2 regions of the Micromonospora lupini genome follow, and region 1 is predicted to be linked to the other one. Evidence: riboswitches for the same ligand, from Rfam matches in the RefSeq annotation. Region 1 holds a riboswitch; the other holds the start of a gene.
What was found. A riboswitch is a leader RNA that binds a small molecule or an ion and turns the genes downstream of it on or off. The one in region 1 is predicted to bind cyclic di-AMP.
Positions count from the first base shown of each region.

Region 1 (6,197 bases):
CCCACCGTCTGCTCGTACTGGTCGCTGCCGCCGCGGTCGGTGCCGGAATGCTCGCCGTGCCGGCGCAGGCCGAGCCCACGGTCGACGAGATCGAGGCGCAGATCGACAAGAAGTGGGAGCAGTTGGAGCCCACCATCGAGCAGTACAACAAGGTGCGGGCGCAGCTGAAGGTCAACCGGAAGAAGTCGTCCGACCTGCAGAAGAAGATCGAGCCGCTGGCCCTGCAGAGCGAGTTGGCGCTCAACCGGGTCGGTGACCTCGCGTCCCGCTACTACATGTCGGGCCCGTCGCAGGAGATCGGCGCGCTGCTGATCAGCGCCAAGCCGGACACGCTGACCGAGCAGCTCACCCTCCTCGACCGGCTCGCCGCCCAGGAGCGCAAGCAGGTCGCGGGCGTGCTGGCCGTGCGGGCCAAGTACGACGGCGAGAAGCAGAAGCTGGACGCGCTGATCGCCACCCAGACCAAGCAGCAGAACGAGCTGGCGGCCAAGAAGAAGCAGATCGACGCCGAGATCAAGAAGCTCGAGGCGTCGATGCCCAAGACCACTGTCAAGACCGTCGGCTGCCCGACCATCAACGGTGTGCTCGCCGTGGCCGCCCAGAAGGCGATCAAGACCGCCTGCCAGCAGGTGGGTGATCCGTACGTCTGGGGCGCCACCGGCCCGAACTCGTTCGACTGCTCGGGGCTGACCCAGTACGCGTACAAGTCGGCAGGGATCTCCCTCACCCACCACACAGGTGACCAGTGGAACGAGGGCAAGGCCGTCTCGCGCGCCGACGCTCGTCCCGGTGACCTGGTCTTCTTCTTCTCCGGCCTGAGTCATGTCGGGCTGTATCTGGGTAACAACCAGATGGTGCACGCGCCACGTGCCGGCAAACCGGTGCAGGTGTCCAGCATCAACACCATGCCCATCGCCGGGTTCCGCAGACCCGGCTGATCCACCTCGCACGCCACGACGGCCCCCGGTCACGCTGACCGGGGGCCGTCGTGTTCTTTCAGCGGGGCGCGCCCACCGGTGACGGCAGGAGCTGCACGTCGGCGAGGTCGACGTACATGATGCGGTGGCCGAACTGGATCTGCGCGTACCGGTTCTTGCCCCGGATCACCGTCCAGTCGCCTGGCGAGGAGCCGTCGAACGTGCTGGCCCGGTAGTACTCGCCGCCCAGCACCGCGCCGACGGCGTAGCGCTGCCCGGCGGCCAGCGTGTACTGCAGCGGTGAGATCGCCTGGTAGGGCACGCCGGCCGGGTAGGCCGCCTGCTCCGGGTACGCCCGCCCGTACACCGGAATGGTGGCCCGGCCGGCCTTCGGGGTGGCCACCACGCCGACGGTCCAGGTGGCGGTCGGCGCCGACGCCGGGTTGTGGAACCAGGCCCGTTGCCCGAGGTACCAGATGGCCGTCCAGTCGCCCTGCCGCCCGGCCAGGGCGTACGTCTGCCCGGCGGAGGCCCGGGCGCCGTGGTCCGACACGTCCATCGTGTTCGGGGTGCCGTCCGGGCGCAGCGCGATGTCGTTCACCAGCGGCGCGTCCTCGGCCGGCGCGGTGTGCAGCACCACCGACGAGGAGCCGCGCGGCGCGCACGGCGTTCCGGGTGTGACGCATCCGGTGAACGCCTGTTGGTTGGTCGCGTAGTCGGGGTCGATCCGCACCAGCCCGGTGGCCGGGGTGCCGGTGTCCAGGCGCGGTGCGTGCAGCAGGTCGAAGTAGTGCGTCCAGTCCCAGTAGGGCCCCGGGTCCCAGTGCATCCCGCGCACTGTCGACGCGATGGTGCCCGGCACGTTGTCGTGGCCGATGATGTGCTGGCGGTCCAGCGGGATGCCGTACCGCAGCGCGAGGTGCCGGACGAGCTTCGACGAGGTCCGGTACATCGCCTCGGTGTACCAGGTGCCCTGCGCGGCGAAGCCCTCGTGTTCCAGCCCGATCGACTTCGCGTTGACGTACCAGTTGCCCGCGTGCCAGGCGACGTCCTTGGTCTTGACGTGCTGGGCGATGTGCCCGTCCACCGAGCGCAGCGAGTAGTGCCAGCTCACGTACGTCGGGTCCTGGACGAGTTGCAGGGTGGTCGCCCAACTCGCCTCGGTGTCGTGGATGACTATGTACTCGATCTTCTGCCGGGCGGGCCGGTCGGAGAGGTCGTGGTTGCCGTAGTCGCCGTCGCCGAACGCCTCGTAGGGGGCGGGGATCCACTCACAGGAGACGGTCGCGGGGCACTCCAGGCCGTCCGGACGAGGGAGTCGTCGTAGGCCCAGCCGGTCCAGCCAGGAACGCTCGGGTCGTACCGCACGGGCCGGCAGCGTGACCCGCTGGCCGTCGTCGGTCACGCGGGTCTCGCCGGCGCCGATGGTGGTGAAGACCTCGTCGGCGAAGGCCGCCGCGGCGTCGGCGCTGTCCGCGCCGGCATAGCGGGCCACCGCGCCGTACCAGGTGGCAGGGTCGGTGCCGGCGCCGACCGGGGCGCCCACCTCTCGTTGGTACGCGGCCAGCAGCGCCGCCCCGCCCCGGATGTTTGTCGTGGCGTCGCTGCGTAGCGCCTCGGGAGTGGCGCCGGTCAGCGCGGCGGCGGCGTCGACGGTCTGCAACGCGGCGCTGGGCGGGGCGGGATCGGTGGCCGGCGCGGGTGCCCGGACGGGACGGGAGTCGTCGCCGCGCGGATCCTCGGTGCCGGCGTCGTGGTGGCCGCGCGCGGGTAGGGCGGCCACGTGGCGGGCGTCGGTCAGGTGCATCGGTCCGTAGCCGCCGCTGGTGCTCGGGGTGCCGGCGTTGCTGTCCCAGCGGGACTCCAGGTAGGAGACGCCGAGCAGCACGGCGGTCGGCACGCCGTACTCGGTCGACGCGGCGGCGTACTGCTGCTGACGGTCGGCGGCCGGTGCGGCGGAGGCGGGGCCGGCGCTCAGCGGTACGGCGGTCGTTGCGGCGACCACCGCGGCGACGAGCAGCGCGCGCCGGCCGGCGGACAGGGTTGGACTTTCCATCGAACCCCCTAGATTCAACTGGTAACTGTGTGGCCACCTTCGCGCCGGTCGGGAGTCCAGGTCAATACCTTTCCATATATCAAAGCCTGCAGAAGGAAACCTTCACGTACGCTCGGTGACCCCCTCGAATCGGTACGGAGTGTCACGGCCGCACGGGTTGCGGATCGGTAACGGCCGTCTCTACTCTGGTCATTTGTCGGCCCGGTTGCAGGTCTGCCCACCCGGGCGGTAACGGACCGACACCGCCGAGTCGCTTGCGAGCGAGCCGGGGACCCAGGTTCCCCCGGGGTGAATCCGCAGCCAATGCGGTAGGGCGCCAACTTCCCGCCCGAACCCGTCAGCTAACCCGGTAGGCGGTCAGGAAGAAGGAGTACGGAACCCGGTGGCCCTCCATGTCCAGTGGCCGTCGCTTGAACGGTCGGCCTCGGCCGACCCGACGTCGACAGTGCCGCGTCCACGCTGGTCCCGCTTCACCACCGCCCTCGCCGCCCTGGTCGGCGTCGCCGTCGTCCTGACCGGCAGCGCCACGGCGGCGCACGCGGATCCGTCCGTCGCCGAGATCGAGCGCCAGATCGACGCCGACTGGAACAAGCTCGAACCGGTCATCGAACGGCACAACGCCACCCGCGCGGACCTGGCCGTCAAGCGCAAGCAGGCCGACACGCTCGCCGCGCGCATCGCGCCCCTGGAGCGCCAGGTCGACGCCGCGATGAACAAGGTCAGCGCGCTGGCCGTGCGCGCGTACATGGGCGAGAACCTGTCGACGGTCAACACGATGCTCGGCAGCCGGTCGCCCAGCGAGGTGGTCGGGCAGCTCGAGATGCTCGACCGGTTCGCCCACAACCAGCAGCAGGACGTCCGGCAGGTCGCCGGCCTCCGCGACGAGCTGGCCCGGCAGAAGGCGCCGCTCGACGAGATGGTGGCCCAGCTGACCCGGACCGAGGCGCAGTTGGCGGCGAAGAAGAAGCAGATCAACGAAGAGATCGACAGGCTGCAGAAGCTGCGCCTCAAGGTGTACGGCAACGGCGGCGGCGGTTCGCTGCGTCCGGCGCCCTGCCCGGCCAGCTACCCCGGCGGCGCCGCGGGCACGGCGGTCAAGTTCGCCTGCGCCCAGATCGGCAAGCCGTACGTGTGGGGTGCCGAGGGTCCGAACTCGTACGACTGTTCCGGGCTGATGCTCGCCGCGTGGGCGAAGGCAGGCGTGTCGCTGCCGCACAACGCCGCCGCGCAGAGCCGGGCGACCAAGAACGTCAGCAGGGGCGACCTGCGCCCCGGCGACCTGGTCTTCTACTACAGCGACATCCACCACGTCGGCATGTACGTCGGCGGCGGCTGGGTGGTGCACGCCTCCCAGGCAGGTCAGCCCGTCAAGATGAAGAAGGTCGACGACGGGCCGATCCACAGCTACGGCCGTCCCGGCTGACCGACGCCGAACGCACTAGGGCCCGTCGCGATCCTGTCGCGGCGGGCCCTCGTCGTCTCCTAGCGCGTCGGCCAGGCACGCCAGTTCTGCCAGGAGCGGCTCGGCGTCGGCCCCCGCTGACCCTGGTACCGCGAGCCGTAGACCACCGACCCGTACGGGTGCTCGGCCGGCGAGGACAGCCGGAAGATGCAGAGCTGGCCGATCTTCATGCCGGGCCAGAGGGTGATCGGCAGGTTCGCCACGTTCGACAGCTCCAGCGTCACGTGGCCGGAGAAGCCCGGGTCGATGAACCCGGCGGTGGAGTGGGTGAGCAGGCCGAGGCGGCCCAGTGAGCTCTTCCCCTCCAGCCGGCCCGCGAGCTGGTCGCCGAGCGAGATCACCTCGAGCGTCGAGGCGAGCACGAACTCCCCCGGGTGCAGCACGAACGGCTCGCCGTCGGGCACCTCGACCACCGAGGTCAGGTCGTCCTGCTGCATGGCCGGGTCGATGTGGGTGTAGAGATGGTTGTTGAAGACGCGGAACAGCCGGTCGAGTCGTACGTCGATGCTGGACGGTTGGACCAGGGTGGGCTCGAACGGTTCCAGGCCCAGCGTGCCGGCCTTGATCTCGGAGACCAGGTCACGGTCGGAGAGCAGCATCGGACCACCATAGCGAGGGTGGCGGTGACCAGCGTGTCGAGGTCGCTCCTCGTACATTTGTTCGATAGAATGCCGGCATGGCTTCCTGGTCCGAATTCGCCGCCGACGAGCCCCGCCTCGCCGACGGGATCCGCGTTCTCCTGCAGCAGTACGGGCCGGGCTTCGGCTACCTGGCCACGGTCCGCGCCGACGGCGGGCCCCGGGTTCACCCGGTCTCCCCGGTCATCACCGACGAGGGTCTCTTCTGCTTCATCATCGACTCGCCGAAGCGGCGTGACCTCGAACGGGACGGCCGCTACGCGCTGCACTCGTTCCCCCCGGAGGAGAGCGACGACGAGGCGTACGTGGCGGGCCACGCCTGGCCTGTCACCGACCCGGTCCGGGTCGCCCGGCTGGCGCAGAGCGCCCGCGCCGAGTCGCAGATCGACTGGCGGCTGTTCGAGTTCACAGTCGACGTGGCGATGTTGACCCGTCGTGAGCAGCACGCCGCCGGCGTTCCGGGTGTCACTCCGAGCCGCCCCGCCGTTCGGGTCTGGCTGGATCCGCAAGCCCCGCCCGCACCGGCCGCCCCTGTCGCCGTACCGCAGACGCGCCCGACCCGGCGCAGCCGTGACGTCCAGTGCACGGCCGCCTGACCACGGCCCTGCTGTCGAACAAGACGCCGGTGCCGGCTCCGTCGTGACGGAGCCGGCACCGGGTGTACGCGAGGAGGGCTACGCCGCGCGGTACGCGTTCCACGCGGTCAGCATGCGGCTCGCCTGCCCCGAGGTGAACTGGTACATGCACGAGTCGTAGGTGTAGTCCATGAAGTTGGTGATCGGATCCAGGCCGGTCGCCGAGCAGGTGTTGCGCCCGGTCGGGCATTCGTAGGCCGGTGACGCCTCGGCCGGGGTATCGCTGACGCCGTCGCCCGAGCCGCCGCAGCCACCCTGGAAGGTGTGGTAGAGGTTCAGCCAGTGCCCGATCTCGTGGGTGCCGGTGTCGCCCTGGTTGTAGTTGGTGGCGGTGCCCCCCGGCAGGGACTCGTTCAGCACGACCACGCCGTCCATGCTGCTGAGCTTGCGCTGCGGGAAGGTCGCCCAGCCCAGCAGGTCGTCGCTCAGCTCACCCAGGTAGATGTTGAGCGTGTTCTTGCCGCCCACCCGCAGCGACGACTTCATCGA
Region 1 covers NZ_JAPENL010000002.1:1,475,780-1,481,976, forward strand. Annotated here, with positions in the region: gene OOJ91_RS21685 (C40 family peptidase) at 1-938, shown strand, start outside; gene OOJ91_RS21690 (N-acetylmuramoyl-L-alanine amidase) at 997-2,973, opposite strand; cyclic di-AMP (ydaO/yuaA leader) riboswitch at 3,207-3,343, shown strand; gene OOJ91_RS21695 (C40 family peptidase) at 3,356-4,396, shown strand; gene dcd (dCTP deaminase) at 4,456-5,034, opposite strand; gene OOJ91_RS21705 (pyridoxamine 5'-phosphate oxidase family protein) at 5,112-5,669, shown strand; gene OOJ91_RS21710 (zinc metalloprotease) at 5,748-6,197, opposite strand, start outside.

Region 2 (6,197 bases), on a different contig from region 1:
TCGGCGACCGCTGCGAGCCCTCCGACATCCGGCTGGTGACCTCCGCGGTGGCCCGCGCCTCGCTGCGCTCGATCGGCGGCTTCCGCGCCTCGATCGGCGCCCAGCACCGGCTGGACACCCTCACCGCGCTGGCTCACCTGCCGGCCGCCGCCCTGGTCGGTGACCGGGACCGGCTGACCCCACCGCCGTGCGCCGAGTCGATCGCCGCTGCCCTGCCGGCCACCGAGCTGACCGTCTGTCCGGGCGCCGGGCACATGCTGATGATGGAGCGCCCGGACGAGGTGAACGCCGCGCTGACCGGCGTACTCCGTCGGGTGCTCGCGGCGACGGCGCCGGACGGGCACGACGCGAGCGCCGCAGGGACCTGTCGCTGACCACGTTCCCGCACCTCGGGCGCAAGGCGCCGGGCCGGGGGCCGTACCCTTCTGCGGTTGGCCCGCGCGGTTCGCGCCGCTTGCCGGCGACATCGAAGGAGCGTGCGTTGACCGACCAGACCACCCTGGAGCAGGAGATCGCCGTCGAGCAACGGCACCTCGACCGGGTGTACGCCCGACTGGCCGAACTGCGCCAGTCCGCGGTTCGGGCCGAGCGGGACGGCTACCGGATGGCGCGGGTGGGCACGTTCGGGGCGCTTGTCGAGCGCGACGCGATGGTCTTCCACGCCGCGCAGCGGCGGCACACCCTCGACGCCGAGCACGAGGGGCTTGTCTTCGGCCGTCTGGACCTGCGCGACAGGCAGGTGCTGCACGTGGGGCGGCTCGGCATCCGCGACGAGGACGCCACCACGCTTGTCGTCGACTGGCGCGCGCCGGCCGCCTCCGCGTTCTACCAGGCCACCCCGGCGCAGCCGCTCGGCGTGGTGCGTCGCCGCACCATCCAGTCCCGCTCCGAGCGGGTCACCCGGATCGAGGACGACCTGCTGGACCCGGACGCCGCCCCGGAGGGGATGACTGTGGTCGGGGACGGCGCGTTGCTGGCCACCCTGTCGCGGGCCACCGGTCGGGGCATGCGCGACATCGTGGCGACGATCCAGCGGGAGCAGGACGACGCGATCCGGTCGCCCGGCTCCGGGGTGACGATCGTCGCGGGCGGCCCGGGCACCGGCAAGACTGCTGTCGCCCTGCACCGGGCTGCCTTCCTGCTCTACTCCGACCGCAGCCGGTACGCGGGCGGCGGCATCCTTGTGGTCGGGCCTTCCACAGTCTTCGTCGAGTACATCGCCTCGGTGCTGCCCTCGCTCGGTGAGGACACGGCGACCCTGCACTCGCTGGGCACTCTCTTTCCGGGAATGACAGCCACCCGCACCGACCCGCCCGAGGTGGCGGCGGTGAAGGGCTCGCTGCGGATGCGTCGGGTGTTGGAGCGCGCGGCCCGCGACGCGGTGCCCGGCGGCCCGGGTGAGCTGCGGCTGCTCTACCGGGGCACGCTGCTACGGCTGGACCGGGCCGAGCTGGACCGGATCCGGGACCGCGCGCTGCACCGCGGCGCCCGGCGCAACGAGGCACGCCGGGCCGGCTTCGACGGGGTGTTCGCCGCGCTGTGGGCGCAGGCCCGCGCGGTGGGCATCACCCGGCTGCCGGAGCAGCGGGCCTTCGAGGGTGAGATCGCCGAGCGGCAGGAGTTCCGGGAGTTCCTCAAGGCGTGGTGGCCGCGCCTGCACCCCCGACACGTGCTCGGCTGGCTGGCTCGGCCGGATCGGCTGCGCCGCTACGCCGGCGGGATCCTGTCCGGCGCGGAGATCCGGCTGCTCACCGCCGCGTACCAGAGCCTGGACAGCGCGGGTCTGACCATCGCGGACGTGGCGCTGTTGGACGAGTTGGACGCGCTGCTCGGCAGGCCGTTGCAGCCGGCGCGCGCCCGCCGCGACCCGTTCCAGCTCGCCGGCGGCGTGCGCGAGCTGAGCACCGCGAGCGACAGGCAGCGGGCCGCCCGCGCGGCGGCCCGCGAGCGTCCGGAGGACTACCGGGAGTACGCGCACGTGGTGGTGGACGAGGCGCAGGACGTCTCGCCGATGCAGTGGCGGATGGTGGGACGGCGTGGCCGCCTGGCCTCGTGGACCGTTGTGGGTGACCCGGCGCAGACCGCGTGGACCGGTGATCCGGAGGAGCTGGCCCGCGCCCGGGACCAGGCGCTGGGCCGGCGCAAGCGGCACGATTTCACGCTCACCACCAACTACCGCAACTCGGCGGAGATCTTCGCGGTGGCGGCGGCGGAGATTCGCCGGCTCTACCCGGACCTGTCGCTGCCGACCGCCGTCCGCTCCACCGGGATCGATCCGGTCGAGCTGGTGGTGCCGCCCATCGGGCTGGAGACCGCGGTCGTGGAGGCGGCGACCGGCCTGCTGGCAGAGGTGGACGGCACAGTCGGGGTGATCACGCCGGTCACCCGCCGCGACGAGGTCGCCGGCTGGCTCGGCGCGCTCGGCGCGGCGCGCTTGCAGGTGGTGACCAGCCTGGAGGCCAAGGGCATGGAGTACGACGGGGTGGTGCTTGTCGCGCCGAGCGAGATCCGGGCCGATCCGGGCTCCGGTGTACGCACGCTCTACGTGGCGCTCTCCCGGGCCACGCAGCGGCTCACCACCATCGACCCGACCGGCTGACCTGCCCGTTGGCGGTGTCGGCGGTCGGGCCCGCCCGTACAGTTGCATACATAGCGATGTGAGCATACATTTGACCGGGTCCCGGGCGGCGACGGAGGGTGGATCTCGTGGGAGCAGGTCATGACCACCACCACGGGTCGGTCGCCAACGCCGCCCACCAGCACCGGGGCCGACTCTGGGCCGCGTTCGGGCTGCTCGCCACCCTGATGGTGGTCGAGGGTGTGGCCGCCTTCCACACCGGCTCACTGGCGCTGCTCTCCGACGCCGGGCACATGTTCACCGACGTGCTCGGCATCGGGATGGCGCTCGCCGCGATCACCGCCACCCGGCGGGCCACCGGCGACCCGCAGCGCACCTTCGGGCTCTACCGCCTCGAGGTGCTGGCCGCCCTGGCCAATGCCGTCCTGCTCTCCGGCGTGGCGGTCTACGTGGTGATCGAGGCGATCGGCCGGTTCGGCGACCCCCACGAGGTGCTGACCGGACCGATGCTCGTGGTGGCCGTCCTCGGCCTGCTCGCCAACCTGATCGCGTTCGCGCTGCTGCGCGCCGGCGCCCGGGAGAGCATCAACCTCCAGGGCGCCTACCTGGAGGTGCTCGGCGACCTGCTCGGCTCGCTCGGCGTGATCGGAGCGGCGCTGCTCATCACGGTCACCGACTGGTGGTGGGCCGACCCGCTGGTCGCGGTCGCCATCGGCGTGTTCATCCTGCCGCGCACCTGGCGGCTGGGACGCGCCGCCGTCCGCATCCTGGTGCAGGCCGCCCCGGAACACCTCCAGGTCACCGCCGTGCATGACCGGCTGGCCGCGGTGCCCGGCGTGGTCGAGGTGCACGACCTGCACGTCTGGACACTCACCTCGGGCATGGACGTGGCCTCCGCACACCTGATCATGGCGCCCGGCGCGGAGGTCGGCGCGGTGCTGGACGCGGCGCGCGCCGCCCTGCGGGAGGACTTCCGCATCGAGCACGCCACGCTGCAGATCGAGCCCGGCACCGCCCCCGGAGCCTGCGGCTCGATCGAGTGGTAGCGGTATTTGCAGAGCTTCCCTCGCATTCGCCGCAATTTGCCGTGGCGGGGCAGGCACCGTCTGTCACAACTGCTGCATCCGCCCCACCTGCCCCGGTAGGCTCGGTCCCGGCCACCACCCGGTGGCGCCCTCCCGGCGCCGGTGGCGGCCGCCGCCTAATCACTCGAGAGGGCGAACCGGGGAACCACGTTCCTGGGGTGCATCCGCGTCAGCGGTAGGGATCTTCCGTCCCGAACCCGTCAGCTAACCCGGTCGGCGGCTAACGGAAGGACATGCTCAGTGGCACCAGCACGACCACCCGCCGCCCGACTCGCGGCACTCATCGTCATGATGGTCACCCTCGGCGTCGCGGTACCGGTCGGCGCCGCCACCGCCGCTCCCCCCGGCGGTCTGCGGGCCGCCGCGGCGCCCGACGGCGACGAGGAGGGCGGCACCCCCGCGCTGCGGGCCCAGCTCGAAGCGGCAAGCAAGGGCTACCTGGACGCGAAGCGCGCCCTGGACACCTCCGTCCAGCGACAGCAGCAACTCGCGACAAAGCTCAAGGCCACCGAGGCTGAGATGACCGTGCGCAACGGCAAGGTCGGCGAGATCGCCGGCGTCGCGTACCGCACCGGCCGGCTCAGCACCGTCTCGGCATTGCTCAACACCAACACGCCCGAGGGCTTCATGGACCGGGCGGCAGCGCTGGACGTGGTGGCCGCCAACGAGGACCGGGTGCTGCGCGACCTGCACGCCACCCGGGACGAGGCCAACCGCACCCGCACCGCCCTGGACGGCGAGATCCGCGAGCAGCGCAAGCAGGTCGAGGTGATGGCCAAGCGCAAGGAGCAGGCCGAGCGGGCCCTCACGGTCGCCACCAGCAAGCCGCGCACCACCGCCGCCGACACCAGCTCCAACCGGGGCACCTCCACCGCCAACGCCCAGCCCGCGCCACGCAACTCCGACGGCTCCTGGCCGTCCGAGTCGTGCAGCATCAACGACCCCACCCCGGCCAGCGGCTGCATCACCCCACGCACCCTGCACGCCCTCAACCAGGCCAAGGCCGCAGGCTTCACCCACTACGTCTCCTGTCACCGCTCCGGCGGCTCCGGCGAACACCCCAAGGGCCGGGCCTGCGACTTCGCCGCGGCGAAGGGCGGCTTCGGCGGCGACGCCACAGGCGCCGACAAGACGTACGGCAACAACCTGGCCGCGTACTTCATCCGCAACTCCGACCGGCTCGCCGTGCTCTACGTGATCTGGTACAGGCAGATCTGGCTGCCCAGCAGCGGTTGGAAGTCGTACAGCGGAGGCAACGGCGACCCCTCCAGCGACCACACCAACCACGTACACCTGTCGGTGTACTGACCCCACCGGTGGCCGGCGCACCGTCGACACGGGGCGCCGGTGCCGGGTACGTCAGCGGACGTAGCCTGGACGTCGCCGACGGTCAGACGACCCGGGCCGATCGAGCCGGCAGCATTTCCGGTATGCCGCGAATCCGGCCCACCACGCGCAAGGCGCTGCTCACCCTGCACCTGATCACCTCGCTCGGCTGGCTCGGGGCGGACCTGGTGCTGCTCACCCTCGGCATCGCGGCACAGCGCGGCGCCGACCCGGCCGTGGTCTACCCGGTCGCCGGGCTCGTCGGCACCGTGCTGTTCGCGCCGCTGAGCGTGCTCGTGTGGCTCGTCGGCGTCGCCAGCGCGCTGCTCACCCCGTGGGGCCTGGTGCGCTACCGGTGGGTGCTGGTCAAGCTCGTGATCACCACGGTGATGGTCGGGCTGGTGCTGTTCCTGCTCACCCCGAATCTGCGGCACGCCAGCGCGCTGGGCGCCGCCCTGCCCGCACGGGATCGCGCCGACCTGGTGATCGCACCCTCGGTGTCGACCACTCTCATGATCATCGCGACGGTGCTCTCCACGTACAAGCCCTGGGGCCGCCGACCCGGCCGGCCCGCCGGGCCCACGAACGCGCCCGCCGCAGCGCAGGATCGCGCAACAACAAGGAAGTAGTGGCCATCGCGCCGCGGGGGCACCACTACAACCAGGATCGAGCACGATCATGCCGGGAGACCACGACCGACCGGGCCGGGGGCGAGCGGTGGGTCAGGCCGGCGGTTGGTTTTCGTGGGTGGTGTCCAAGGCCGCGCCGAGACGGGTGGCCAGGGCGAGGTGCGCGGCGCGGGCCTGCCGGAAGGCGTACCGGAACAGGGGCGTCGGGGCGCGCAGGGTGATGTCGACGTCGATCCGGACCAGGCCGTCCGGCTCGGCGCGCAGCCGGGTGTGGTTGCGGACGGTGGTGGCCGGCCACTGGCGGGCCACCGTGACGATCTCGTCAGGCTCGCAGATCAGCACGTCCGCCTGGTAGGTGGTGCGGAAGCGCAACGGCCCCGCCGCGAGCCTGTCGTTGATCGTGTAGCTGGCTCGGGCGCCCGGGCGGGGCGGCACCCGGCGGACCCGCACGATCAATGGGTGCAGCTCAGCCTGGCGGGTCAGGTCGCTCAACAACGCCGCCGCCTCGGCGAGTGAGCAGCGGGCCTGGACGGTGTAGCTGAAGGTATCGCTGCTGAGCACACCGTCTCCCGACGTCGC
Region 2 covers NZ_JAPENL010000001.1:2,861,997-2,868,193, forward strand. Annotated here, with positions in the region: gene OOJ91_RS13060 (alpha/beta fold hydrolase) at 1-374, shown strand, start outside; gene OOJ91_RS13065 (HelD family protein) at 482-2,599, shown strand; gene OOJ91_RS13070 (cation diffusion facilitator family transporter) at 2,707-3,624, shown strand; cyclic di-AMP (ydaO/yuaA leader) riboswitch at 3,767-3,898, shown strand; gene OOJ91_RS13075 (coiled-coil domain-containing protein) at 3,904-4,971, shown strand; gene OOJ91_RS13080 (hypothetical protein) at 5,094-5,618, shown strand; gene OOJ91_RS13085 (SRPBCC family protein) at 5,712-6,179, opposite strand.
Region 2: it holds a riboswitch for cyclic di-AMP, as region 1 does, so the genes downstream of both, OOJ91_RS13075 (coiled-coil domain-containing protein) here and OOJ91_RS21695 (C40 family peptidase) in region 1, are expected to answer to the same signal.